Regions from separate parts of the Alteromonas sp. genome, predicted to be linked through region 1. Evidence: predicted binding sites of a transcription regulator. Region 1 holds the regulator's gene; each other region holds the start of a gene.
What was found. Region 1 encodes sigma-54, which starts transcription at its own class of promoters, with help from an activator protein. Its sites were predicted from a motif close to GTTGGCACGNNNNTNGNNT; they were not measured.
Positions count from the first base shown of each region.

Region 2: the regulator sigma-54 is predicted to act here: its motif matches at 8,089-8,107, upstream of AC4PME_RS13405 (BON domain-containing protein).
Region 3: the regulator sigma-54 is predicted to act here: its motif matches at 3,308-3,326, upstream of AC4PME_RS03200 (PEP-CTERM sorting domain-containing protein).

Region 1 covers NZ_CFHOXV010000007.1:25,965-35,890, reverse strand. Annotated here, with positions in the region: gene rapZ (RNase adapter RapZ) at 1-710, opposite strand, end outside; gene ptsN (PTS IIA-like nitrogen regulatory protein PtsN) at 757-1,200, opposite strand; gene hpf (ribosome hibernation promoting factor) at 1,209-1,496, opposite strand; gene AC4PME_RS06620 (RNA polymerase factor sigma-54) at 1,529-3,013, opposite strand; gene lptB (LPS export ABC transporter ATP-binding protein) at 3,109-3,834, opposite strand; gene lptA (lipopolysaccharide transport periplasmic protein LptA) at 3,840-4,409, opposite strand; gene lptC (LPS export ABC transporter periplasmic protein LptC) at 4,378-4,941, opposite strand; gene kdsC (3-deoxy-manno-octulosonate-8-phosphatase KdsC) at 4,938-5,492, opposite strand; gene AC4PME_RS06595 (KpsF/GutQ family sugar-phosphate isomerase) at 5,492-6,463, opposite strand; gene AC4PME_RS06590 (calcium/sodium antiporter) at 6,464-7,420, opposite strand; gene AC4PME_RS06585 (ATP-binding cassette domain-containing protein) at 7,931-8,731, shown strand; gene mlaE (lipid asymmetry maintenance ABC transporter permease subunit MlaE) at 8,728-9,504, shown strand; gene mlaD (outer membrane lipid asymmetry maintenance protein MlaD) at 9,514-9,926, shown strand, end outside.
Region 2 covers NZ_CFHOXV010000024.1:40,103-50,028, forward strand. Annotated here, with positions in the region: gene AC4PME_RS13370 (response regulator) at 1-1,412, shown strand, start outside; gene AC4PME_RS13375 (response regulator transcription factor) at 1,415-1,939, opposite strand; gene AC4PME_RS13380 (hypothetical protein) at 1,939-3,000, opposite strand; gene AC4PME_RS13385 (TonB-dependent receptor plug domain-containing protein) at 3,109-5,232, opposite strand; gene AC4PME_RS13390 (hypothetical protein) at 5,505-6,035, shown strand; gene AC4PME_RS13395 (response regulator transcription factor) at 6,450-6,836, shown strand; gene AC4PME_RS13400 (endonuclease/exonuclease/phosphatase family protein) at 6,895-7,881, opposite strand; gene AC4PME_RS13405 (BON domain-containing protein) at 8,144-8,746, shown strand; gene AC4PME_RS13410 (hypothetical protein) at 9,155-9,322, shown strand; gene AC4PME_RS13415 (hypothetical protein) at 9,376-9,717, shown strand; gene AC4PME_RS13420 (MlaA family lipoprotein) at 9,704-9,926, shown strand, end outside.
Region 3 covers NZ_CFHOXV010000003.1:12,984-22,909, reverse strand. Annotated here, with positions in the region: gene guaB (IMP dehydrogenase) at 4-1,473, shown strand; gene guaA (glutamine-hydrolyzing GMP synthase) at 1,546-3,123, shown strand; gene AC4PME_RS03200 (PEP-CTERM sorting domain-containing protein) at 3,365-4,090, shown strand; gene AC4PME_RS03195 (NAD(P)-dependent alcohol dehydrogenase) at 4,142-5,188, opposite strand; gene katG (catalase/peroxidase HPI) at 5,418-7,658, opposite strand; gene AC4PME_RS03185 (zinc-binding alcohol dehydrogenase family protein) at 7,923-8,945, shown strand; gene AC4PME_RS03180 (methyl-accepting chemotaxis protein) at 9,154-9,926, shown strand, end outside.

The DNA of each region.
Region 1 (9,926 bases):
TTATTCCGTTCAAGGTGCGGCAGCCAGGTCGTGATGAGGTTCTGAATCTGCCAGATAAATTTAGTCACAATAGGCTGGGAACTGAGGAAAACCTGAACCGGTGTATCCAGGCCTGTCAGGTGTTTTAAATCCGGCTCCCAGTGAGGGTTTGGCAGAAAACGGGCGTCAAATACATAGTCTGCATCTTTGGGAATACCGTGTTTAAAGCCGAATGATTCAAATACCAGAACAAGTCGTGAGCTTTTCTTACCGAGGATACGCTCGCGGATTAATTCTGCCAGCTGGTGGATGCTCAGAGAGTCGGTATCAATATTCAAATCCGCTCTTTCTGCTACGGGGGCCAGTAATTCCCGTTCTGTCTGAATGGCATCAGACAATGATTTATTCAGTTTGGCCAGCGGGTGTAACCGGCGGGTTTCGCTGAACCGGCGCACCAGCATATCGTCACTTGCGTCAATATATACGATGGTGACAGTCCATGACTGAGGCAGGTAGTCGAGAATTTCAACCAGCTCAGAAGGCTCTTTAGGCAAGTTCCTGACATCAATACTCACAGCTACCTGCTCGTATTCATCGGCGACAGTGTGTGTCAGGGCTGGTAGCAGATTAACCGGAATATTATCGACGCAGTAATACCCCAGATCCTCAAGGGCACGAAGTGCTACTGATTTTCCTGAACCTGAACGTCCGCTGATGATAATTAACTTCACGCCGTTTCTCCTGAAGTCACGTGTTGTCGGTGCGTATTACACTAAGTTACTGTAATGCGCGAATAATATCATCACTTGTCTGAGCTTTGCGGATAGTTTTTATGGTTTCTTTATCGCTGAGTTTCCCGGCAACCATGGCCAGAGTTTGTAAATGTCCTTCGGTTTGTTCCTGAGGGACAAGCAGAGTAAAGAAAATATCCACAGGTTTATTGTCGATTGCATCAAAATCGATGGCGGGCGTGCTGGTAACCACAATGGCGATGACTTTTTCCAGTCCGGCCAGACGACCATGGGGGAGGGCAATGCCGTTACCTATACCTGTGCTGCCCATTCGCTCACGGGCCAGCAGGCTACTTAACACGGTGGCTTCATCTACATCGGGGTTATTTTTAGCTGCAATCCCGCTGATGATTTCGAGAATGCGTTTTTTGCTATTGCACTGGACCGCACACTCGGTGCGGTCCAGGCTGACTATGGCTTGTATATCCATGAATTCAATTAGTGCTTTTTAAGCTTTTCCTTGTGTTTCAGGACCTGCCTGTCGAGTTTATCGACCATGCTGTCAATGGCAGCATACATGTCCTGATTTTCGGAAGAGGCGAAGACTTCCGCGCCGCTAAGATGAACCGTTGCTTCTGCTTTTTGGCTAAGCTTTTCAACATTTAAAATAACGTGCACATTTGATATGTGGTCAAAATGACGTTCCAGTTTGCTGAACTTAGTATCGACATAATTACGCAAAGAATCAGTGATCTCAATGTGATGACCAGAAAGGTTGATTTGCATATTTCGTCTTCCTTATTTTGAGCAGCCTTAAGTTAGATAAGGCTTTTGCGTTGGTTAGACGGCGGGATCGACAAGGATTCCCGGTACTTTGCTATTGTTCGCCGGGCAACCATAATGCCTTGATCGGCCAACAACGAAGCAATCTTGCTGTCACTCAGTGGCTTGCCTGGATTTTCAGCGGCAACCAGCTTCTTAATCAGGGCGCGAATCGCTGTCGATGAACACTCTCCACCTGATTCAGTGGCAACGTGGCTGGAGAAGAAATACTTCAACTCGAAAATACCACGGGGCGTGTGCATGTACTTCTGCGTTGTTACCCTGGAAATAGTAGATTCGTGCATATCTACCATTTCTGCGACATCATTCAGCACCATTGGTTTCATCATTTCAGGGCCATGCTCAAAAAAGCCCATCTGTTGCTGAACAATACAATTTGCTACTTTCAGCAGCGTATCGTTCCGGCTCTCAAGGCTCTTAATGAACCATTTAGCTTCTTGCATGTGAGAGCGGATAAATTGTGAATCGCTGCTGTTTCTTGCTTTACGGCTCATTGCAGCGTACTGCTGATTAACACTGAGCTTAGGCAGGCTGTCGGGGTTTAATTCTACAACCCAACGGCCATTTTTCTTCGCAACCGATACATCCGGAATGACATATTCGGGTTCTTTCGTAATTAATGCACTGCCCGGACGGGGATTAAGCGTTTGCAGCAAACGCATCGCTTCCCGCAACTGATCTTCTTTCAGGCGGGTTTTACGCATTAACGTACGGTAGTCTTTACTGCCCAACAGATCGGAATGCTCTCTGAGCAGCAGTTTAGCTTCTTCCAGCCACGGTGTTTCCGGTGCAAATTGTGCCAGCTGAACTAACAAGCACTCCTGCGGTGTGCGGGACCCGGAACCGAGAGGATCAAAAAGCTGAATACGTTTAAGTACACACTCAACCTCATCTTCTTCAACGGGCTCTTCCATATCTTCACTGTTAACGCTTTGCAGAATGTCGTCAACGGTAACCGTGAGATAGCCGGACTCATCAATAGAATCGATGATCGCCAGTGCAATGGCGCGGTCTGTATCAGAAAAAGGTGTCAGACGCATTTGCCACAGCAGATGGTCCTGAATATTTTCGGTGGTTTCACCCTGAAAGATTTGTTCATCGTCGCCACCGGAAGGGCCGGGCGCGGGTGCAGAAGACGCAGAAATGTACTCATCCCAGGTACTGTCGATGGGCAGCTCGTCCGGTAAATCATTCTTTTCCAGTGCTTCCCCGGTATCCATGCTGTCAGAAGATGAGGCTGATGCAGACTCTTGCATGCTGTCATCATTATCGATGTTATTTTTCTCAATTACATCGTTGTCGGAGCTGTCGTCGACTTCCAGCAAAGGATTAGAGTCGAGGGCTTCCTGAATTTCTTGTTGTAAGTCCAGCGTAGACAACTGCAATAGCTTGATCGCCTGCTGAAGCTGAGGCGTCATTGTCAGTTGTTGGCTAAATTTTAACTGTAAAGATGGTTTCATCTACGTCTTATATAAACTCTAAAAAGGACATCCGGTTGTAGCGGTGTGAGTGCCGGTGGCGAAATCTCCGCTAAATGCTCATCCCGATATCTTAACTATAGCCTGAATTGCTCACCAAGGTATACATCACGAACTTTTTGATTACTTAATACCTGTTCTGCGGTGCCCTGAGCAATCAGTTCTCCATGACTGACGATATAGGCCTCTTCACACACATCAAGGGTTTCCCTGACATTGTGGTCGGTGATGAGGATACCGATACCTCTGTCCCGTAAGTGCTGAATGATCTTCTTTATATCATTAACCGAAATCGGGTCAACTCCGGCGAAGGGTTCATCGAGCAAAATAAATTGCGGATTGGCTGCCAGTGCGCGGGCAATTTCAACCCGGCGGCGTTCGCCACCCGACAAACTCATACCTGTGCTATTACGTATATGGTTAATATTAAATTCATCAAGTAGTGCATCCGCTTCCTGCTCACGTTGATGACTTTTTAAGTCTTTACGCGTCTGCAATATCGCCATGATGTTTTCATGTACGGTCAGCTTGCGGAAAATGGATGCCTCCTGGGGCAAATAACCAATTCCCCGGCGGGCACGTTCGTGCATTGGCTGGTGAGTCAGCTCCTGCTCATCTATGAGGATTTTGCCTTTATCCAGCGGCACAAGACCGACAATCATGTAAAACGTTGTGGTTTTACCTGCACCGTTAGGACCCAGCAGACCTACTATCTGTCCGGTAGAAACCGATAAACTAACGTCACGGACGACCTGGCGTGATTTATACGACTTTGCCAGATGAGTCGCACTCAGGGTTGCCATGTAACTCAGTTACCCTCGTTTTCGTTGCTGTCTGAAGTCTTGTTCTCTTCCTTCAACTCTTTAACTGTGTCAGGACGGAAAACCGTGGTTACCCGGCCGTTGCTGTTACTTTCACCGCCGGTTGCCAGAAGTTGCTCTTTTGACATGTCATAGGTGATGCTATCTCCCTGGACCATGCTGGTATCTTGCTGGATTTTCGCATCACCTTGCAAGGAAATAAGTTGTTTGGCGACTTCGTAGCGAATTTCATTTGCGCTGGCTTTTACCTTTGCACCGTCATCCAGGGTTTGAGAATAACTGGCTGGTTTTCCGCGGGCGATAAAAATTTCTTTTCCTTCGCCTTCACTGGCGATGGCTTCCACTTCATCTGCGGCAATAATGAGTGAACCCTGGGTGATTTTCACATCGTCTTTAAAAACCGATTTTTTCTTCTTACCGTCGATAAACTGTGACTTGGCATCCACGGTAATCGGCTTTTCAAAATCACCGGAGCCGGCCATTGCCTCACCGGCAACAGCAAGCAGCGTTATTACTGCAAAAAGGCTAACTGCCCGGGGAATAAATTGTCTGCACATGATCAATTAACTCATATTGTTGGGTACGCAGGTTCGCATTGAAACCGTTACTTTTAATGATGGTCTGTACGCCGCGTATATCTACCGGCTGGTCTGAAGTCATGGTTTTGTCATCCAGATTCACCTTAATAAAATTGGTTGTGATGGTCTGGATAAACTCTTCAGGGTTCAGGCTTTTTATCAGCACATTGTCTTCCAGCTGGATCAGGTCATCGTTGTAGAGTGTGCCTTCATCAGCGGTAACTTGCCATGGGGCCTCGTCATCATTCACATAGACAGTGTATTTGGGTTGGTCGAATAACACAAAGCCTAGTTGGTCGTAATGCTCCATAGAGGCGGCAAAGACTTCGTGGTTGAGTTTGCCTTCTTCGTTGTACAGCGTGGTTGTCAAATTCTTTGCTTTATAGGCAGGGCGTAAGGCGTCTGCACCGGCTTTTTTCGCCGGTGCCTGCTCTTCTGCCATCCATACAGGAAGGTACATCAGCAGCGCCATAACAAACAGCGCAGAAATACTGATCCCTAAACGGTTCATACACTGGCCCCGTGTATGGTGTCCAGCGTACCGAGCGCTTGTAAAATTACATCACAGACTTCCCGTACTGCCCCGAATCCACCATTTTTTGTGGTGATCCAGTTCGCTTCGCGGGTAACGGCCGGATGGGCATCTTTCACCGCAATTTTTGTTTCGGCAAACCGGTACATGCCAAGATCCGGCATATCATCACCGATAGCTGCGACCTCTGATGGCGCCAGATTCAACATTTCGCACAACTGAGCCATAGCCGTGGCTTTATCTTCCTGACCCTGAATAATGTGCTTCACATTCAGGGCGGTCATGCGATTCTTTACAATGGCCGAGTCGCGGCCGGTTATGACAGCAACGTCCACACCACTGTTTATTAATGCTTTAACGCCATAGCCATCGCGGGTGTGAAAGGCTTTTAACTCTTCACCATTGTTGCCAAGGTAAATTCTGCCGTCAGAAAATACGCCGTCGATATCACAAACGAGCAGTTTCAGCCCTTTGAGTTTTTCAAACCGCTCTTCACTGATCACACCGTAAAAAGTGACTTCATGTCCCATCAGAGAACTCCTGCTTTAAGCAACATATGCATGTTGAATGCGCCGACGGGGTGATCATTTTCATCCACCACCATCAGCGCACTGATCTTGTGTTTTTCCATTAAATTTAACGCTTCCACTGCCAGTGTAGCGGAGCGGGTAGTTTTCCCGCCGCGGGTCATAACATTGGCTACCGGAGTGGTATGAATGTCGGTTCTGGCGTCCAGGATTCGTCTCAGATCGCCGTCGGTAAAAATACCGCTGAGTTTGCCGCTGTCATCTGTAATACCTGTCATTCCCAGACCTTTAGAAGATATTTCCAGCAGAGCCTGTGAAATGGTCGCGGCAGACGATACAAGAGGAAGAGCGTCGCCGGTCAGCATGATATCGCCCACTTTGAGTAACAGTTTCCGGCCCAGACTGCCGCCCGGGTGAGAGAGGGCGAAATCATCTGATGTGAATCCTTTAGCATCCAGCAGTGCAATGGCCAGCGCGTCACCCATTACCAGCGTTGCTGTAGTACTTGAGGTCGGTGCAAGCCCCAGCGAACAGGCTTCTTTTTCCACACTGATATTGAGTACCACATCGGCATGCTGGCCGAGGGTGCTTGATTCGCTGTTCGTCATCGCGATGACAGGCACAGACAGCCGCTTGACCACGGGAAGCAGATTCACCAGTTCGCCGGTTTCTCCGGAATTTGAAATGGCCAGCAATATGTCTGTCTGACTGAGCATGCCGAGATCGCCATGATTGGCTTCGCCAGGGTGCATGAAAAAGGCCGGTGTGCCTGTACTGGCAAGAGTCGCAGCAATTTTACGCCCGATGTGGCCGGATTTCCCCATGCCGCACACGACGACTTTGCCTTTGCATTCAGACAACAAGGTGCAGGCTTGCTCAAATTTATTGTCCAGCCGGGATGCCAGCGCACTTACTGCGCTGGTTTCAATTTCTATGACCCGTCTGGCTGACGCGATATACGGTGAATTACTCATTTAACCAAATAACCAGAATTGATACGCCACAAAGCATAGTACAAAGATGCCACCTTCCAGGCGGCCTAACTGGCGTTTGCCGATAAAATTAAAGCTCAGGAAAAATAATAACACTGTGAGACCAAACATCACCCACATGTCTCTGTTATACACATTCTCGTCCAGTAGCCCGGGAGCAATGAGCCCAGGCATACCTAATACTGCCAGCAGATTAAAGATATTCGAGCCGATAACATTTCCCAGTGCCAGGTCGCTTTCACCTTTCAGTACACCGGCCACACTGGCGGCCAGTTCCGGTAAGCTGGTGCCCAGCGCTATGATTGTCAGACCGATCACCAGGTCGGACACACCGAAAAAATGGGCGATATCTACTGCCGCATTCACCATGAAATGGGCGCTGAGTGGCAGTAACACAATACCCACGCCAACCCACAACACCGCAGAACCGGTATTTACACCATCGGGAATTTCTCCGTCAGTTTCTTTCACCAGGGGATCTTCTTTATCTACCTGTAATGAAATCCAGGCCATACCTGCGAGTACAAATATAAACAGGCCGAGGAGAATCATGCCTTCCAGGTGAGCCAGTTTGCCGTTATTAAGAAAGAACATGGCAAGCACGGTTACACCAAGCAGAACCGGGAATTCACGTTTTAATGTAGAGGAAGAGACGACGAGCGGTTTTACCAGGGCCGTGATACCCAGCACAAGAGCAACATTGGTAATATTCGAGCCCAGCGCATTACCTACCGCTGTGTTCATATTGCCATTTGAGGAGGCGATAGCCGATACAACAATTTCCGGTGCTGATGACCCCATAGCGACAATGGTTAAACCAATCATCATGGGGGAGATTCCGATATTTTTCGCCAGTGCGGAAGCGCCATAAACGAAGCGGTCGGCACTCCAGCTAAGTACAGCAAGACCCAGCAGGAAAATACAGATAGAAAGTATCACAAGTTACCATTCGTCCTTTGTTTTTTCGGATTGTCGCAAAAAGTACAGCATTTGCATACGGTTTAGATAGAATACCTGCTAATACGGTTGCAACTGGTTATAAGTGCAACAGTTGCTGTTGCTTTTCCGCTATCTGCAAGCATATTTCTGCTCTGTATCAACAACATCAATGTGATAAATCATCCGGATTGTCAAAAACTGTCAGCATGATGACAAAAGTGTAATCGCGCTGTGACGGATTTTTTTACGTACAAAAGAGAGTGGTCAGTCTTGAGGCTGGCTCTGATGGCATGATTCTCGCTGGCAAGCTTGCCGGAACCGGAGAAATTTGCGCAGACAGTGGCAATAAAAGCAAGCGTAAAGTTTTCGAAAAATGCGAACACACCTTGTAACTTTTTCGTTTTGGCGGCTGTCCTCAAATGAAGATACAATGGTATATGTAAAATCGGGTAGTAGCATTTTCTGCTACCGCCGGCAAAGAACATAAAGGGAAGGCGCGTCTTCAAGAATATGGGAAATTTAGTGGAAATAGACAACATGACATTCCGGCGCGGATCCCGCGTTATCTATGACGGAGTGTCGATTGTTGTTCCCAAAGGCAAGATTACAGCGGTAATGGGCCCGAGCGGAATCGGCAAAACAACGTTGCTGAAATTGATTGGCGGGCAGCTCCCGCCGGATGAAGGCGATATCCGCTTCGATGGCGACAGTATTGTTTCTATGAGTCGCAGCGAGTTATACAAAACCCGTCGTCGCATGAGCATGTTGTTTCAGAGCGGAGCGCTTTTTACTGACATGACGGTACGCGACAACGTAGCGTTTCCGCTCAAAGAACATACAAAACTCAGCGATGATATTATCAACACCATTGTCGCACTTAAGCTACAGGCTGTAGGGTTACGTGGTGCGGCAGATATGATGCCCAGTGAACTGTCCGGTGGTATGGCCAGACGTGCTGCATTGGCCCGTTCTATTTCTCTGGATCCGGACCTCATCATGTATGACGAGCCTTTCGCTGGCCAGGATCCCATCTCCATGGGGGTGCTGGTGAAATTGATTCGCGAGCTGAATGATGCCCTTGATGTCACCAGTATCGTGGTGACACACGATGTCACGGAAGTACTTACCATTGCTGATTACATCTACATTCTGGCGGATAAACGCATTATCGGTCAGGGCACTGCCGAAGAGATTAAAAACAGCGATTCTGCACTGGTGCAGCAGTTTCTGAATGGTGAAGCCGATGGTCCGGTGCCATTTCATTATCCGGCAAAAGACTTATCCGACAGTTTGTTTGGGGGTAAGTCATGAAGTTTCTTCAACAAACCGGCGCTGCAACCATCGCCAAAGTAGCTGCAATTGGCCGTGCAGGCATCATGCTTTCCGGTGCCTTATTTGCTGCCCCCAAGGTTAAGAATATCTCACTGACTATTCGCCAGCTTTATGTTGTTGGTGTGCAATCACTGCTGATTATTCTGGTATCAGGCCTGTTCATTGGCATGGTAATGGCGCTGCAGGGTTATACCATTCTGGTGGGCTATGGTGCCGAAGGCAGCCTGGGGCCAATGGTCGCACTGTCATTGTTACGGGAACTGGGGCCGGTGGTCACCGCATTGTTATTCGCCGGTCGTGCAGGTTCTGCATTAACTGCTGAAATCGGGTTAATGAAAGCCACAGAGCAATTATCCAGTCTGGAAATGATGGCGGTGGATCCTCTTCGCAGAGTGGTTGCTCCCCGTTTCTGGGCCGGCATGATTGCTATGCCGTCACTGGCAATGATATTCAGTGCGGTTGGTATTCTGGGTGGTCACCTGGTTGGTGTCGACTGGCTGGGTGTTGATGGCGGTAGTTACTGGTCGTTGATGCAATCAACGGTTGAATGGCAAAAAGATGTGGTCAACGGCGTCATAAAAAGCCTCGTGTTTGCCCTGGTTGTGACCTGGATTGCCATATTTAAAGGATATGATTCGGTTCCGACCTCAGAAGGCATCAGTAAAGCCACGACGGAAACCGTTGTTTTTTCATCATTAGCTGTATTGGGGTTGGACTTCGTACTCACTGCCCTGATGTTCGGAATTGAGTAGAGGATAGAAATGAATAAGTACAAAACGGAAGTGATGGTTGGTGTATTTGTGGTGCTGACTATTGCAGCCACCTTATTGCTGGCTTTGAAAGTGGCAAACCAGACCATGACCAACGCAGGCGACACGTATAACCTCTACGCCAAATTCGACAATATTGGCGGCCTGAAAGTGCGCTCTGCGGTAAAAGTGGGCGGTGTGACAATTGGTCGTGTAACAGATATTCATCTGGATAAAGAAGACTACACGCCGGTTGTGACGCTGAGCATTTCGACCAGTTACGAAGGATTTCCTGATACCAGTTCGGTATCCATTCTGACATCCGGCCTGCTGGGTGAGCAATACGTCGGATTTCAGCCCGGTTTTTCCTTCGACGGGGTTGAAGAGCTGAAAGACGGTGACTATTTACAAGACACCAAGTCTGC
Region 2 (9,926 bases), on a different contig from region 1:
GTTGGGTGCTGCTGCAGGTGAGCGGCAGCAGCTTTCTTTATCAGCCCTGGGGCGTGCATTTACTGCTGGCAGGTTCTGTATTGTTCGCAGGGCTGCTGGGCTGGTTCATTATTATTGTGGCCGGGCATACTGATGAAATTGAATATCAGGTAAAACGCCGGACCCGTGATTTGACTCAGGCTAACAGCAGACTGGTTGAGTCAGAGTTTGCTCAGGCTGAAGCGGTTAAAGACGCAGAACGTTCTAACCGTGCGAAAAGTGAATTTCTTGCCAATATGAGCCATGAAATCCGTACGCCGCTGAATGCTATTCTGGGATTAAGCCGTTTAGGGCTGAACCAGGAGCCGCCGGCCAACTTCCGTGACAAGTTCGAAAAAATCAATCATTCCGGCGAGCTGTTGCTGGGTATTATTAACGACATTCTGGATTTTTCCAAAATCGAAGCGCAGAAACTGGAACTTGAGGAACAGATTTTTTCTATAAAGGACATTATCAGCCAGTTGCGGGATTTGTTTCTCGAACAGGCCAAAGCGAAGGGGATTGAACTGCAATTCCGTTTCGACGGTAAACTTCGCCCCTGGCTTACCGGTGACTCGTTGCGTCTGCGGCAGATACTGGTGAACTTACTCAGCAATGCCATTAAATTCACCAGTGAGGGAAGTGTTACCCTGGTGTGCCGGTATGAAGATATCGACGATCATGAATGCTTGCTGGTAATTTCAGTGACAGACACCGGGATTGGCATGTCGGAAAGTCAGCAGAAGGTAGTCTTTGATGCCTTCACGCAGGCGGACTCTTCAACCAGCCGCAAATTTGGTGGTACAGGGCTGGGAATGACCATCAGCCATCGTCTGGCAACCGCCATGGACGGGAATATCTCAGTAACAAGCCGGCAGGGCGAGGGCACGACTTTTATAGTAAAAGTGCCGTTTAAGTTACCTCAGCCACGGGAAATTGATGAGTTTAAAGCTGAGCGGGCAAGGGTAAGGGATAACCGTGAAGGGGCTTTAAGCGGTCACGTATTACTGGTAGAAGATAACGAGATTAACCAGGAAGTTGTGGGTGAACAGTTACGTCACCTTGGACTGGATGTCACCATGGCAGATAACGGGGCGCTGGCTGTGGCTGCAACGCGTCGCCATCATTTTGATATTATTTTAATGGATATTCAGATGCCGGTGATGGACGGCTATGAAGCGACCCGGCAAATCCGCGAATCAGGGATCAATGTACCGGTTATTGCTCTGACCGCTGCGGCCATGGTGGAAGACAAACGTAAAGCGCTGGAATGTGGCATGGATGATCATTTAAGCAAGCCATTCCGGCAGGAAGAAATGTATGCGGCACTGACTAAATGGTTAAACGCATCAAAACCTTCCCTGACGTCACCCCGTGACGACAGAGAGACGTAATATTATTTACCCGGTGACATCTTTTGCAGTTTTCTTTGTAAAGTCCGGCGGTGCATTCCCAGTGCTTTCGCTGTAGCGGAAATATTGTTTTCGTGATCGTGCAGGGTGCGCTGAATATGTTCCCATTCCGCCTGCGCCGGCGTCATCGGTGTCAGTGATTCTGTTTCATCCGCGGCTGATACCACCCCGAGGCGTTGCAAAATGGTCTGGAAAGAAACCGGTTTGGTTAAGTAGTCTGTGGCACCGCTTTTTATGGCCCGCACGGTGGTAGGAATGCTGGCGTATCCTGTCATCACAATCAGGTGTCGGGGGCAAAAGCGGGCGGCAAGCTGTTCAATAAAATCCAGTCCGGTTTCATCCTGCAGCATCATATCCAGCAAAATTGCATAAACACCGGTTTGCCAGTGGTGCATGGCTTCGCTGGCCGATGCAAAGCAATGTACATTAAATTCTGTTTTGGTGGCGAACCGTCTGGCAAGCACTTGCGAAAGTCTGGGATCATCGTCAATGATAAAGATAGTCTGCATTATTGCTCTGCCGGCAAAATAACCGTGGTTTCAAGTGTGAGAGTGCCCCGGCTATCAATAATTTCCCAACTGACTTTGCCACCGAACCGCTCAATTGTTGCGTTTGTCAGCACACTGGCAACCCCGTTTCCTTTTTCGCTGTGAACAAGTTGCCTGCCGATGACCGGTGCGTGTTCAGGTGGCGCATTATTCAGCGGATTGGCTATCCGCAACGTCCATTGACCGGTGCTGACAACCTGAGTGATGCTCACGCCGTTGTCTGTTTCACCGGACGCTTCCTCACAGGCATTAACGACAATATTTGTAAGCGCAGGCAGCAGGGTGCGGTCAGCGTGAATATTGCAATCGTTATTACAGGTTTGCCAGTGAATAAGGGCTTCCGGTCTGGCAAGGGTCAGACTATGCCGTAATGCTTTGATTAATCCTGAGCTGCGGTAGGTTGTGGTGCGGGACTCTCTGACATCATCAGCCACTTCCCGCCAGTCAGATAACAAACCATTCAGTCTGCTGACCTGTTCACTGAGCTCTTTTATGAGTGCCGGATCCGGGCTGTCCCGCCACTCTTCCAGTAGTAAATTAATTGTCTGAACCGGCGTCGCAGCATCATGGGTAAGTTGTGCGGCGGCAGTGCCAATAGCCAGGAGTTGTTCATTTCTTAACTGAGTTTCTCTGAGCGCAACAATAGCCGCATTGCGCTTTCTTAACTGGCGGCGGTAATAAAAAATGATGGCTGCGATAAACACGCTGGTGCCGGCAAAACTCCACACCATATTGGCCGCATGCTGCGCCATACCATCATGATGAGAAGCAGGGGAAGCAAGCAGTTGTAATAACTGGGCACCGGTACTGATAAGCAATACCGCCGTGGCCAACCTGAAGGGAAGTTGTACCAGACCGGCGACAAGGGGGATCAGTAATATGATGGCGTAGGGATTACTGGCCGCACCGTTCAATCCGATAAGCCAGTTTATCAGCACGATTTCCAGCACCGTGCAGACAAACAACGCTACGGCGTTCAGCCGGCGCTTTTCGGGTAGCAGGGTGAGCAAGATCAGTAGCATCAGCGTGGATTACCGCATTGTCTGTTATTCCGGCGTACTGCTTCTGCAGAGCGGGCCTGATTATAGAGTGCTCTGCGGCGTACAACCGCAGAGTATAAAGTGTTAAGGCTAAAACGCCAGTGTTACGCCAAGGTCAAAAGACCGCCCCCTTCCGGCAATCTGCGCGAAGCCCTGTTCCGGCGTTTGCTTAAACTGAGCAATGTTGACGCCGCCAGCGGGCTCTTCATACCAGGTATCCAGCAGATTATGGATGTCGAAGTGGAAAGTCATATTACCCTGTTGCCATGCAGTAGACAGATGCAGCAGTGACCAGGCGTCAGTGGTGTTCTCATTCCGCCGGTTATCCACATCGTTTTTACTGCCTGTCCATTGCCACGATAATGCACCTGAGAACGACGATATGGCATATTCCAGGCTCATAGTATTCTGTACCGGTATGATTTGGTAAAGATTGCCTTCTCCGTGACGGCGCTCACCTTGTTGCCAGCTGAACGCTGTTTTCCAGGTCAGTGCCCCTGCTTCATTGTCAAACAGACGCTTCGATGCTTTTACATCAGCACCGGTAAGGGTGGCGTCTGTGTTTATAAATTGCAGAATGTTTCTCTGTCCTGCAGCGGAGTCTGTGCGGTTGAAAGTACCGGAGACATCGACGTCAATGTAGTCTGATACCCGCGTGTACCAGATACTCACTTCTGCTGCCCAGTCTGATTTTTCAGCTTGCCAGGACACCGACGCTGTACTGGCGGTTTCAGGTGCAAGATTGATGTTGCCGATATAGCCGTTGCCGTCCCCGAACCAGCCAATCATGGATGTTGCCATGGCGCTGGCTCCCCAGCTGTAGCGTTCATAAAGGTTAGGGGCGCGGTTCTTTCTTGCAATACCTAGGGTCAGGCTTTGATCGCCGGATAATTTGCGTGTAGCCAGCAACGTGGCGTCGAACAGTGTGTCAGACTGACTCCGGTCTGCTGAATTAAATGCGCTGGCTGCTGCCAGATTGTTTGTCATCATCGTCCCGCTGCTCGTTGTCATATCACCTATGGACATGCCACCCATGGACATTCCATCCATGCTGCTGTTGACATATGCCTGAACTTCACCGGTATCCGTTGTGACATATTCAGCGCGCAGTCCCGCCTGGTACTGCCAGTCTTTATCAGCGGCGGACAACCATTCAGCCCAGGCTGCAAGGCGGTCCCGCTCCCCGTCATTAATGTTGATGTAGTCATTGGGGCCCATCATGGCTGAGCCTTCCACAGCCGGCCACCAGTCGTCCAGGCGATTGGCGTAATATTCCTGACCAAAAACAAAGGTACCGCTGTTATCTGCCGGCATTGTCCACTTCAGCTTTACTGCAGTATCGTGGCTGTCTGTGTTCATTGGCATCATGCCTGTTTTCTCCGCCGTGAAGAAACCCATTTCATGGGTGGTATGACGGGTACTGGCGGTGGCATCCAGGGCAATATCTCCGAACTGTCGCTGGTACAGTGCCGTAATGCCTGTACTGGTATTGTCAGTCATGTCCATGTACTGGTTCGGGAAGCCCTGATAGGGGATACGCTGGTGAGAAATGCTCAGTTGCAGGCGTTGTGATGCATCCTGATAACCACCACTCAGCAAATGGTTTGTGGCTTTATAAAGGGTATCAGGTACCAGGTTACCATGCCCGTCTTCGTAGCTTTCTGCTTTGGACTGATTTCCTGCATAGCTCAGATACCATGTGTCACTGGCAACAGTGGCATCAGCGCTCAGGGTTCTGCCATTGTCGTTGCTTTGATAAAAATACCCCAGCGACCCTTTCTCAAACGTTACCGTATTACTTGAATTGAATGCCGGTGTGAAAGTAGACAATGCAATAACCCCGGCAATATTGTCACCGCCGGCACTGACCGGAGATACGCCCGGTAAAACGGCAATGGTATTGACCTGATTGGCGGAAACATATGACAGAGGCGGGTTCATCTGGTTACCACAAGCTGCAGTAACAGGCACACCGTCGGTGAGTAGCTGAATGCGGTCACCCATCATACCGTTCATCACCGGTATTGCAGAGACACCGCCTGCTGCTGAAAACGTGATACCGGCTTGTGCCAGACGGGATGAGAGGTTCTCATCACCATGAAGATGAGGCTGGCGGGTGGTGACTTCGATGGTTTCCACCGGAGTTTCTCCGGCAGAAGCTAATGTACTGAGCAGTGTGGTTGCAGACAACACAGCATAGGGGAATGGTTTCACTTACATTTTCCGGTTATTAAATCCGGCGATAGTGTAACGGCGGCGTCGCAAAACCAACATGCGACAAATTGTCGCACATGTTCAAAAGTTAAGCGTTTGAGAAGTTTAGTGATATTTATTTGGCTTTACGGAAGATAAGCCCTTATTCAGGCTCAGAAATCATGTAACAATAGCCGTTCATCCGGTCCATCCTTGTCATACTAATGATTAGTTGCGGCTTTATCATATTGGTTATACGTTTCAGGTATAAAGTTATTCTGTAGGATATTGTAGTGTCTGATAATCTGGTTTCTGTTAAGACTCTCGATAAAGAGCAACTTAAACACGCAACAATTTTTTCCGGTATCAGCCCGAAGGCCATGCGCCGGGTGTTTGCTGCGTGGTGTATTTTTTGTGTTGTAGTCGCCATTATTGTGGTTATGGCTCCTGATTTATCTCAGGTTTTCCAACTTACCGTGTTTGGTGTACTGATTGCGTTTACGCTGGCCATGTTTGGTCAAAGCCGCATCGCTGAAGGCTGGCCGGCTGTACTTTCCAGTGACAATGAAATTTGCGTGATCCGCGATCCGCAAAAGCGGGAATTTATTTGTGTCCCTGTCAGTCTGGTTACCGCAGCTGAACCCGCGCTGATAAAGCCAAATAAAAAAGCACTGGCGCTAATGCTGGATACGCAGCGGCTATCGGAAAACGATATCAGTACCCTCAATCAGGCGGTCTGGCCACGGGACGACCGGTTGCTGGCTCTTGCGCACTTTATATCCCGCGATAAAGCATGCCAGAAAATTAATTCCTTCCTTTCCTGATATTCATTTCTTCCTGCGTTTGCACAAAAAATGAGCAGGTGCGGGGAGGCTTGTCCCAATTTGACCTGCCATGGGGACAATATTCACAGATAGAATTGTTTTTCAAATTTCATTAATGGTAATGTTGTCTTACCTTTGATCGTGAAATCAGTACGCTTATTTCTTTAATGTATTGATATTTAGGGTTAATACTGATTGTGGTGGTATCTAAAAATTGGTAATAAACGCCGCTTATAGAGAGATGGCGTGAATTCTGCAAACGTAAATCCTGCAGATTGAAGTGCAGAAAGGTAGCAAATTGATTGCTGCACCTGTAGCACCAGTACAAGTTAAATGTGCGTTTCCTTAAGTTTTAGGGTCCATGAGACCTGTCGCAGAAATGCGGACAGAGTGTGAAAACAGCAAGGAGGCAACATGACCCCCGGTACAATTTTACAAATTCTGGTCGTTGAAGACGATCCTGTGGTAGCAAGCCAGTTAACCTGCTTTTTGACCGGACTGGGATGGAGAGTGGATTTTGCTGCCAGCGGAAAGCTGGCTATCCGTCTGAGCAAGGCTCAGCGGTACGACGCTATTCTGCTTGATGTGGCGATGCCGGATTTACCCGGTGCGGATATACTGGCACAAATAAAACAAGCCTGTGATTCGCCGGTATTACTGATGAACCCCGGGCAAGACCCCGCAGGTAACGCAGCCTTTGCCGCTGCAGATGACAGTGTTCCTGATCCTTCAGACTACCGTGACATTGTGAGTCGTTGTCAACGCTTTGCCACACAGGAACCGCTGGCAATCACAGCCTGACAAAATACCTTCAAAAGAGAGTTCATGTAAACCTGTAGCTGAAAAGCCACAGGTTTTTTTATGCCTGTTTAACTGATGGACTAGTTCTTAGTCTCAGTGTTGTGAGCAAGGGAAAGTGGTCGGAGCCTACATCCGGCATTCTTTCTATTTTGACCAGTTCGAAATGCTCAGTATGAAAGACATGGTCAAGGGGCCAGCGCAGCAACGGATAATCCGCATGGAAAGTGTTGAAAAATCCACGGCCACGACGGGGATCCAGCATGCCACTTATTTTTCTGAATTTTCGGGTTGTCGGTGACCATGCCACATCATTGAGGTCGCCGGTGACAATGGCCGGCTGCTTTAGCTTTGCCATTTCTTTTCCTACCCGTGTCAGTTCCTTATCTCTGGGTCCGGCAGATTTATTTTCTGTGGGACTTGGCGGTTTAGGGTGTACAAAATGGATTTTTACCTGAGTACCCGCCATTTCCTGCCAGATTTCCATAGATGGCACGTCATCTTCAATAATGAACCGGATTTTTTCGTTGCCGAAGGGGCGCCGGCTATAAAGATGCATGCCGTAAAGATTTTCCAGCGGACAAGAGAGGCGGTAAGGATAGTCGTCGTGAAGGACCGTTAATGCCTGCTCCCAGTCTTTGTTGCTTTCCAGCGTCACCAGAATATCCGGTTTACGTTGCCTGGTAAGATTAATCAGTGCGTCATAGTTATCGTTAGTCATTAATACATTGCTGGTGAGAATGCTTATTGTGCGGTCGTCATCAGTTGCCGGTACCTGATTCACTTCCGTGCGCCATACCGGTGTGTAAGGGATTACCCAGGCAAGTTGATAGAGCAAAGCACAGACAGCACCGGCCTGCATGCACAGCGCCAGTAAGGGCGTTTCGATATACCAGTATGTCCAGACTAAGGTGAGCACAAGTAAAATAAACGCCTGCTGCAAACGGGGAAACTCCCATACGCGGATTAACCAGTGCTGGCCGGGTATGTGAGGCAGTATTGCAGCCACAATAAAGAAAAGGGTAATGATAGAGAGTACTGTTGTCATGGCTCGTCCGCTGAAATTACTGTCCGGAATCAAAATATTTAGCTTACTTATATAAAGACTTTCTGTCCTGTTCGATCAAACGGGGTGATTTCAGCAATTGTAAATGCAAGGTAAAAAATACGGGGTTCTGAGAAAAGTTTGCATGAAGGGAAAGAGCGGAAAATTGGAGTCCACTATAAAAAATCATATCTTTCAGTTATTTAATTTGCTGGCATGAAGTTAGCTTCATTTATTTTGCTTGATAATTAAGGAGAGCAAAATTATGAAACGTTCAATTCTTTCACTGTTAGTAGCTGGTACATTAACTACTTCTGCTTTTGCAGGATCTATGGATACTGCGAACAAGTGGGAGGAAGGTGCCAAGGATGCCTGGATTGACGGCAAAGCTGAAGCAACATTACTGTTTAACGGTAATCTGAATTCTTTCGATATCAACACCGATGTTCAGAATGGCAAAGTTATTCTGACAGGTAAAGTTGATAACTCTGTCGATAAAAAGCTCGCGGAAGAGCTGGTAGCGAATATCGACGGCGTAACAGATGTTGATAACCAGCTGACCGTTGTAGAGGAGCATGACTCTGAAGCTATGGACGGTGATGACATGGATATGGACTCTGCAACTGGCAAACTGACAGATGCTAAAATCGCGACTGTAATCAAAACCCGTTTACTGATGGACTCTGACATTTCTGGTTTTGATATCGACGTGGATGTTGAGCAGGGCAATGTTACGCTTACCGGTACAGTAGACTCAGACGCTGAGCGTGACCTGGCCGTTGAGATTGCGAAAAACGCCACAGATGTTACAGACGTTGAAGACAACCTGAAGGTCGTTCAACAGAAAACAGCGATGAAAAGCGAATAATACTTTTTAACTGCATAATCCGGAAAGGGCTGAGTTATCTCAGCCCTTTTTTTATTGCGTCCCGGTTAGTGAGCCTTGCTGAAAAACCTTCCTTCCCGTCTGTGAAAATATTTCCCGCCTGTAGTAAAAAAGTATCATTTCTTTTTCAGGTCCACGTAAATTGTTTGGGTGTAATCGCCCGCATCCTTTCCCTCTGATTTTTCTTCAATGATAATGAATTAATACTTAAGTCTAATAAAACAGTAGGTTACGGAAAGACCGGTCAAGGCGTTGAAGTACGGCGGTGGCCTTTGCGGCATATCCGTGAGGTCTTTAAAAATATGGCGCGGAAATTGGAATATTAAAAATAGTTGTGAGAGTAAATAAGTCATTTACCGGAATTCAATTCTACGCACATAAGGGAGCAGTATGAAATTTCTGAAGACTAAACACCGTCCGTTACCGTCAACGTCATTTGAGCGTCTCATTCACTCGCAGCCAGTTTTTAACTGGTTCGATCGCTACGACAAACGTGACCACAAAGCCGGTAAGGCAACAGCAGGTGCAGTGATGGCGGAGGCAGCGACCGCTAAGTAAGTACAGGAAAGCGATCCGGACGGCCCTTGAATTAAACAACGATGGTGAAAAACATGAATTACTTAAAAATTGCAGTAATGACAGTGTTACTTCTGACCAGCCTTGTAGCTCTGGGGTCCGGAAAGCAACTTTCAACCTGGCTGGGGGAAACGCCGGCAGAAACATCAACCGGTGCTGATCTGGCAGAAGTTGAGGCGGTATTTAATGAGTTGGAATTTGACCCGGCGAATTCGTTTCATCAAATTCGTAAGCAAAGGATTGAGCATTATCTTGATTTGGCCCGTAACTATGATGATAGTGACTGGGACTACAGCAGGGATGAAGCTCTGCAGCGGGCTCAAAATATAATGAATCACCACGAAAGGAAGGAAAGTGGTATCTATGCCAGCTTATAGACAAGGTGCTTTCGCCTTAATTATTTGTTTATTTTTATTGGGCGGCTGTGCCAGCGCGCCCGACACGCCTGAAAATTCTGCTGTACAACCGCAGGACAACAAGCAATCACAAAATAACGAACCCGCGCTGGCTGAAGAGCTTGCGAAAGGGAAGGACGTTACCGTGCAAACCAGCCAGGGAGCCGTATCCGTTTCTCCGGTAGTGGTTG
Region 3 (9,926 bases), on a different contig from region 1:
TGCATGCTCAGAATCATTCAAGAAGCTCTTACTTTTGATGATGTACTGCTGGTACCGGGGCACTCTACTGTCCTTCCTCATACAGCAAACCTCCATACTAAACTGACTCGCGGCGTGTCGCTGAATATCCCTATGGTATCTGCATCTATGGATACTGTTACGGAAGCGCGTCTGGCGATTGCCCTTGCCCAGGAAGGCGGCATCGGCTTTATTCACAAAAACATGGAGCCGGCAGAGCAGGCAAATCACGTACGTGAAGTGAAAAAATACGAAAGCGGTGTGGTTTCAGACCCTGTAACCGTAGAACAGACCACGGCTATCGGCGAAGTACTCGCGATGAGCAAGAAACTGGGTTATTCCGGTTTCCCTGTGACTGATAAAGATAACAACCTCATCGGTATCGTCACCGGACGTGATATGCGCTTCCAGAACCGTCTTGATTTACCGGTTAGTCAGGTTATGACTCCGAAAGATAAGCTGGTAACAGTAAAAGAAGGTGCAGACTCTAAAGAAGTACTGGATCTGATGCACGCAAACCGTATCGAGAAAATTCTGGTCGTTGACGATGCCTTCAAACTGACCGGTCTTATTACCGTTAAAGATTTCCAGAAAGCGGAAAGCAAACCAAACGCATGTAAAGACTCACTGGGTCGTCTGCGTGTTGGCGCAGCCGTTGGCGTAGGTGCCGGTACTGACGAGCGTATTGCCGGTCTGGTTGAGGCAGGCGTTGACGTACTGCTTATCGATACTTCACACGGTCACTCACAGGGCGTAATCGATCAGGTTGCCCGTATTCGTGGTGCGTATCCTGACTTACAAATCATTGCCGGTAACGTGGCAACAGCAGCGGGTGCGAAAGCACTGGCTGATGCCGGTGTTGATGGTGTTAAAGTAGGGATTGGTCCTGGTTCTATCTGTACAACCCGTATTGTTACCGGTTGTGGTGTACCTCAAATCACTGCCATCGCTGATGCGGTTGATGCCCTTGAAGGTACAGGTATTCCTGTTATCGCAGACGGCGGTATCCGTTTCTCCGGTGACATCGCTAAAGCACTGGCAGCCGGTGCAAGCTGCGTAATGGTGGGTAGTATGCTGGCCGGTACTGAAGAAGCGCCGGGTGAAGTTGAACTGTATCAGGGCCGTTACTACAAGTCTTACCGTGGAATGGGCTCGCTGGGTGCGATGAATCAGCGTCACGGTTCTTCTGACCGTTACTTCCAGGCATCAGATAATGCTGAGAAGCTGGTACCGGAAGGTATCGAAGGCCGCGTAGCATATAAAGGCCCAATTGCGACCATCATCCATCAGCAAATGGGCGGCCTGCGCTCAGCCATGGGTCTGACTGGCTGTGAAGATATTCCTACGCTGAACACCAAAGCACAGTTTGTGCGCGTAACGTCAGCGGGCATGGGCGAGTCTCACGTACACGATGTGAGTATCACCAAAGAAGCGCCAAACTACCGTTTGGGCTAATCGCCGCTAAACTAGTATTTTGTCAGGCTGGTATCTCTACCAGCCTTTCTGTTTTATTTAACGGGTAAAAACATGACCACCAATATTCATAGCCAGCGCATACTTATTCTGGACTTCGGTTCCCAGTACACGCAACTGATTGCACGTCGCGTACGTGAAATCGGTGTTTACTGTGAGCTGTGGGCCTGGGACGTGACCGAAGAGCAAATTCGCGGATTCAACCCGGACGGTATCATTCTGTCGGGCGGCCCGGAGTCGGTCACTGAACTGAACTCGCCCCGTGCCCCGGAGTACGTATTTGAAGCCGGTGTACCGGTGCTTGGCGTATGTTACGGCATGCAGACCATGGCGGAACAGCTTGGCGGTAGCGTACAGGGCTCTAACAAGCGTGAGTTCGGTTATGCGCAGGTTGAAGTATTAAAAGCTACCGACCTGTTGGCACAGATTGAAGACCACATCGGCGAAAACGGCAACGCACTGCTGGACGTATGGATGAGTCACGGCGATAAAGTGGCGACGATTCCGGAAGGTTTCGAAACCATCGCGCAGACACCATCTTGTCCGCATGCGGCTATGTACAACGAAGAAAAACGTTTCTACGGTGTACAGTTCCACCCGGAAGTGACCCACACCCGTCAGGGCCAGCGTTTGCTGACTCATTTCGTGATGGACATCTGTGGCTGTGAGAAGCTATGGACACCGGGCGCCATCATCGAAGATGCCATTGAGCGTATCAAAGAAAAAGTGGGTGATGACGAAGTGATCCTCGGCCTGTCAGGCGGTGTGGATTCATCTGTGGTTGCCATGCTTATTCACCGTGCTATCGGTGACAAGCTGACTTGTGTATTCGTAGACAACGGTCTGCTGCGTTTAAACGAAGGCCAGCAGGTAATGGACATGTTCGGCGATCACTTTGGTCTGAACATCATTAAGGTGGATGCGGAAGACCGCTTCCTCGCCCGTCTTGAAGGCGAAGCGGATCCAGAGAAAAAACGTAAGATTATCGGTAACGAGTTCGTTGCGGTATTCGATGAGGAAGCATCCAAGCTGACTAACGCCAAGTGGCTGGCACAGGGCACAATTTACCCTGACGTTATTGAATCAGCCGGTTCTGCTACCGGTAAAGCCCACGTTATCAAATCGCATCACAACGTGGGTGGTCTGCCAGAAGACATGAAGATGGGTCTGGTCGAGCCATTACGCGAGCTGTTTAAAGACGAGGTACGTAAGATTGGTCTGGAGCTCGGCCTGCCATACGACATGCTGTACCGTCATCCGTTCCCTGGCCCTGGTCTGGGCGTACGCGTACTGGGCGAAATCAAGAAAGAATACTGTGACCTGCTGCGTCGTGCTGATGCTATCTTTATCGAAGAACTGCACGCTGCTGATCTGTACCACAAAGTCAGCCAGGCATTCACCGTATTCCTGCCGGTACGTTCTGTTGGCGTAATGGGTGATGCCCGTAAATACGACTGGGTCGTATCGCTGCGTGCGGTTGAAACCATTGATTTCATGACCGCACACTGGGCGCACCTGCCATACGATTTCTTAGGTAAGGTGTCTAACCGTATCATCAACGAAATCGACGGCATTTCCCGCGTGGTTTACGATATTTCTGGTAAGCCGCCTGCAACCATTGAGTGGGAATAAGTTCTCTCATTAGTCTTAATGACATCGTTCAAATAATGTATAGCCCTGCAAATGCAGGGCTTTTTTGTTCTTAAATTTAGGGCTCTCGTCTCTAAATTATCAATTATCGCATTTTTAACTGTCAGTTTATTTTGCAACTAAATATTAACAATTATCTATCTGACTGAAATTTAGGGGTTATTTTTTTGGCTCAAATCTTGTTAGGCAAAACTGAGGTTTTGATAAATACAGGAAGTGGAAAATGAAACTAAATATACAAAAATCACTATTATTAATTGCTTTGATTTTAGGTCATACATCAGTATCAATTGCGTCTGTTCTTTATTTTGAAGATGACACTATTGCCACATCGTCTGTACCTGGCGCACTAACATTATCTGGTTTGGACGTTCAAACGACAACTGTAACGTCGGTGACAGACTTCAATACTCAGCTTGCTTCACAAAGCTGGGATCTGGTAATCCTTGGCGAACAGAATAACGATATTTTCAGCAGTATTTCAGGTCTTGATACTTATCTGGGTAACGGGGGCTCTATATTAGGTACAACCTGGCTTGATAATTCAGGTTTATCTGCATTATTGGGAGCTTCAGGTCGTTCAGGTACAAACGGGACAAATATTGCGATTGACTCACACCCCATTTTTGCGGGTCTGTCTTCACCGCTTATGCTGGCAAACCCGGGCTGGGGTATTTTTTCCAGTAGCTGGATAGCATCCTCATCATCTCAATGTCTGGGGACGTTGGGTTCAGGTTGTGCAGTTGTCGAGGGAAATAGTGGCAATTCATTACTGTTAAGTGGCTTGTTCGATACCTATGATGTATCTGATGGTAATATTCTCCTCTCCAATAGTATTAACTACTTGTTGAATGGAGCGACAGGTCCGGTAAGTGTTTCTGAACCCGGCACTCTGATATTGATTACTCTGGCTATGGCTGGCTTCTTTACCCGAAGAAAGCGTAGCTAAACAGAAAAGCCCGCATTTTGCGGGCTTTCTTATTTTTGACTGTCCGAAGGTTTACACTTCCAGACTCGACATATCAATCACGTAACGGTGGGCTACGTCACCTTTTGCCAGGCTTGCGAATGCTTCATTCACTTCATCAGCTTTAATCATCACACATTCAGGGTGAATGTTGTGCTCAGCACAGAAATCCAGTACTTCCTGAGTTTCCCTGATACCGCCAATCAGAGAGCCTGCTACGCGGCGGCGGCCGAAAACCAGAGGGACAGACATTAAGTCTTCCATGGGGCCAACCTGACCAACAATGACGATGGTGCCGTCAACATCCAGCAGCGGTGTGTACGGGTCCAGGTCGTGTTTTACCGGAACGGTATCAATGATGAGGTCGAAGGAGCTGGCCGCCTTTTTCATTGCTTCTTCATCTTTAGAAACCAGAATACCGGTTGCGCCAAGCTTCTTCGCTTCACTTGCTTTGGAGTCAGAACGGCTGAGAACGGTTACTTCTGCGCCCATGGCCACTGCCAGTTTAACCGCCATATGACCCAGACCACCCAGGCCAATTACGCCTACGCGGCTGCCTTCTTTAACGCCCCAGGTACGCAGAGGAGAAAAAGTGGTGATACCAGCACAAAGAATAGGTGCAGTACGGGCCAGGTCTAATGATTCAGGTACATTCAGAACGAATTCTTCGCGCACAACAATGTGCTTTGAGTACCCGCCCTGAGTAATTTCACCGCTGATGCGGTCCGGTGCGCCGTAAGTGGGCGTCATACCATTGCGACAAAATTGCTCTTCACCGTGGTCACACTGGTCGCAGGACTGACAGCTGTCGACCATACAGCCTACAGCTACGTGCTGGCCCACTTTGTAGTTTTTAACGTCTGCGCCAACTTCTATGACTTTACCGACGATTTCGTGTCCCGGTACTAACGGATAAGGCTGGTCGCCCCAGTCGCCGTTTACGGTGTGAAGATCAGAGTGGCAAACGCCGCTATAAAGAATTTCGATGGCTACGTCATTGTCGCGCAGATTCCGTCTTTCGAAATGATAAGGAACCATGTGGGCGTCTGACGAGTGAGCCGCATATCCAATTGTTTTCATAACTATAGCCTCATTTGTCGTTACATGCTCAGGCATATCCTGATAACGGAAATTTTAAGTAAAAACACCAGGGGTGTGCATGCCTGATGCTCTTTAATGATTGCCTGATTGTGCAGATTGCCGGAGGTTTTACGAAAAGACCTGCTGACAGGTTCATTCATAAGCGGGGGAAATAAAAATGCCCCCTTAAGCGGGGGCATGGTTTAACGAGGTATATAGAGGGCGGGAATTAGCTGCGTTTCAGATCAAAGCGATCGTTGCGCATTACTTTTACCCATGCATCTACGAAGTCGGTAACAAACTTCTCTTTCGCATCTTCAGAGCCGTACACTTCGGCAATGGCCCGTAATTCAGTGTTAGAACCGAAGATCAGGTCAACCGGTGTGGCAGTCCATTTCTGTTCGCCTGAAGTACGATCTGTACCTACATAAATGGCTACGTCATCTTCTGACTTTTTCCACTCTGTAGACATATCCAGCAGATTAACGAAGAAATCGTTTGTCAGCTGACCGGGGTTGCCTGTCAGTACACCATGTGCTGAACCGTCAGCGTTCGCGTTCATGGCACGCATTCCGCCCAGCAGAACTGTCATTTCAGGCACACTCAGTGACAGCATGTCTGCCTTATCGACCATCATCACAGCCGGTGAGCGGTAGTTACTTTCAGCCCAGTAGTTACGGAAAGCATCAGCAGTCGGTTCCAGTACCGCGAACGACTCAACATCTGTCATTTCCTGTGTGGCATCCATACGACCCGGAATGAACGGAACGGTCACGTCAACACCGGCGTCTTTCGCTGCCTGTTCAACACCTGCGGCACCTGCCAGTACAATCATGTCGGCCAGAGAAATTTTGACCTTCTTCGATTTCTTATTGAAACCGGCCTGAATGTCTTTCAGCTTGCCCAGCACTTTTTGTACTTCTGCCGGATTATTAATTGCCCAGTCCTTTTGCGGAGCAAGAGCAATACGGGCACCGTTTACACCACCGCGCATATCTGTATCACGGTAGCTGGCTGCAGCCGCCCAGGCGACACGCACTAATTCCTGTACAGACAGACCTGACTTCAGAATGTCCTTCTTCAGTTGTTTAGCTTGTTTGTCTGAAACCAGCTTGTGGTCAACTTGAGGAATCGGATCCTGCCAGATAAGGTCGTCAGCCGGGATTTCAGCACCCAGATAACGGGCTTTCGGTCCAAGATCACGGTGATTCAGTTTGAACCAGGCTTTACCGAAAGCCAGTTCAAAGTCTTCCGGATTCTGCTGGAAGCGCTTCGCAATCTTACGGAATTCAGGATCTTCTTTCAGCGCAAGGTCAGTGGTAAACATGATGGGAGCGTGACGCTTACCCTGAACGTGGGCGTCAGGAACCATGTTCGCCGCGGATTCTGCAGTAGGGATCCACTGAATAGCGCCGGCAGGGCTCTTTGTTTGTTTCCATTCGAAACCAAACAGGTTATCCAGATAATTTGTTGTCCACTGCGTCGGCGTCACCGTCCAGGCACCTTCCAGTCCGCTGGTCATCGTGTCTTCTGCATTACCTTTGCCACAGCTGTTTTTCCAGCCAAAGCCCTGGTCTTCCAGATCACCGGCAGCAGGTTCTTTACCCAGACAGTCTGCTTTTTTGGCTCCGTGAGCTTTACCAAAAGTGTGACCACCCGCGATAAGCGCTACGATTTCTTCATCATTCATAGCCATGCGGCCGAAAGACATACGGATGTCGTGGGCAGCAGCAATCGGATCAGGCTTGCCGTGAGGTCCAACCGGATTGACGTAAATCAGACCCATTTCTACCGCAGCCAGAGGACCTTTCAGGTTGCCTTTCTCGTCCCGGCGCTGATCGGTAAGCATTTCTTCTTCCGGGCCCCAGTAAACATGATCCGGTTCCCAGTCGTCCACACGTCCGCCAGCAAAACCATAGGTTTTAAAGCCCATGTCTTCCAGTGCCACGTTACCGGTAAGGGCCATTAAATCACCCCATGAAATGTTACGGCCGTATTTCTGTTTGATTGGCCACAGTAAACGACGTGCTTTATCCAGGTTAGCGTTATCCGGCCAGCTGTTCAGCGGGTCGAAACGTTGCTGACCACCACCGGCACCGCCGCGTCCGTCAACAGTCCGGTAAGTACCGGCTGCGTGCCATGCCATACGGATAAAGAACGGACCGTAATGACCATAGTCTGCAGGCCACCAGGGTTGTGAAGAGGTAAGCACTTCGCGGATATCGGCTTTAACGGCATTTAAATCCAGTGATTCAAATGCTTTTACGTAATTAAAGTTTTCGCCGTAAGGGTTTGATGCAACACCGTGGGCACGTAACTGGGACAGGTCCAGTTGTTCCGGCCACCAGAATTTATTGCCCTTCGGGGCTTCGCCCACTACTTTCGCATTTTGATCCATAGTGGCAGAGTACGCATTTGGCGATAATGCCATGGCGATAGCTGCGACAACGGGTAAGAGTTTCATTTTCATGTGTTTATCCTTATTGAATAGTTTCTGGTCACACTTCAGGCCATAAGAATATGATTCAGATTTGTGATAAGAGAAAATTGGATAAACCGATTACTTCAATCTGTTTTTATCATTTGTGAATTAACAATTTGTTAACTTTAATTAAGAGTCATGTTATCCCGTTATTGAGCAACTGCGACGATTTTCCTCTGGCGTCTGCGTGTCAGGAAGCGTTATCGTGTAGCACATTCATGTAGAGCAGTTTGCTGAACAAAGGGATAAAACATGCGCGCATATGGTTATAAGCAGGCGTCTGAAACGCTGACTGAAAACGCAATTCAGGCAATCAATATGGCAACTCCTGTGCCGGCAGGAAGAGATCTGCTGGTGAGAGTGCTTGCCGTTTCAGTGAATCCGGTAGACACCAAAATTCGTCGTAGTGTGTCTCCTCCGGCTGATGAGGTAAAAATCCTCGGATGGGACGCGGTGGGTATCGTTGAATCCACAGGCAGCGATGCGTCGTTGTTCAAAAAAGGCGATAAGGTATTTTATGCCGGTGATATTTCCCGTAGTGGTACCAATGCGGAATTTCAGCTGGTAGATGAGCGTATTGTTGCGCTGGCACCCGAAGGGCTGTCTGATGTTGAATCTGCGGCAATGCCACTGACTTCACTGACGGCGTGGGAGCTGTTGTTCGATCGTCTTGAAGTTGCTCCGGGTGAAGAAAGTAAAGATAAAGTGCTGCTTGTCACCGGTGCTGCCGGCGGTGTGGGTTCCATTCTAATTCAGCTTGCCCGTAAACTTACCGGTCTGACTGTTGTTGCCACGGCATCCAGACCGGAAACGAAGGAATGGGTGAGTAAAATGGGCGCACATCATGTACTCGACCACTCACAACCTCTGCCTCCGCAGTACGAAGCATTGTCATTAGAGGGTGTTGACTATGTCGCCAGCCTCACGCATACGCAGACACATATTGCCGCGCTGGCTGATTTAATGAAGCCGCAAAGCAAGTTCGGTCTGATTGACGATCCGGGTCCGCTGGATATCGGTCTGTTAAAGCGCAAGAGTATTTCGCTTCACTGGGAGTTCATGTACACCCGCTCTCTGTTCAATACCAGTGACATTCTTAAACAACATGAAATCCTCAGCGATGTGAGCAAAATGCTTACTGCGGGGGAGCTTCAAACCACACTCGGCCAGCATTTGGGCCCGGTCAATGCCGCTAATCTGTTCAGAGCCCACCAAATCCTTGAAAGTGGTTCAGCCATCGGCAAACTGGTACTGGCACCGTTCGATACCGAATAACCTTGAGATTCAATTACTTCCGGCGGCGAATTGTTCCGGTTCGCCGCTACCTTCCGTATAAATGCACATACTGACTATCCCTTTTTCATACTCCCTCAACTGACATTCGCAACCTGCTGTCATGTTGCTGTCATAAAAACATCATCTAATACTTTCGTCTAAATGATTCAGTATTACATTTACCCGAAAAGCGTTTTACCAGGTTCCCATGTTGAAATATTCCAGTATCAGCCGGCTTGTCATGACTCCCGTGATGGCAGCTCTTATTATCTTAGTGATGCTTAACTCTTCATCACTGTATAAATCTTTTGCCTTACTCAACCATTTTGATGAACTGGAAAACAGTCTGGTTCAGTCAGAGCGTGATGTAACAGCTATCCTGAATACCTTTAAAACGCAGGTACAGGAATGGAAAAACACCTTGCTGCGTGGTTATGACGATGACAACAGGGAAAAGTACTGGCAGCGGTTTCAGCAACGGGAAGCTGACGTGCAGGAGGGGTTCCGCAAGTTATTAACGAATCAGGCGATAAGTGCGGAAGCCAGAAGCACTATCCGTGAATTTCTGGATGCCCATAATCATATGGCAGAAAAGTACCGTGAAGGTTTCGACGCGTTTGTGACAGCGGGTTACGATGCTAAAGTGGCAGACGCCTACGTGAAAGGCATTGACCGCAAACCTGCTGAATTACTTGAAGCGGTGGCAACAAACATCGCTGAGCAGTCTTTCAATGCTTTTGAAAACCTGAGAACGGATACCCGCCGCACATTATGGATGATCCTGATCGCTGCACTGGTGTTATCGGCACTGACTACCTGGTATGTAGTTCAACGTTTACGTAAACAGGTCATTAAACCGGTTAAGCAAATCGCGGCCTGCATTGCTGCTCTGGCAAAAAGCCGGTATGACTACAAGCTTGATTACCGCAGCGGGCACGAACTGGGCTCGCTGGCGGATTCTGCACGCTCGTTACAGGACAA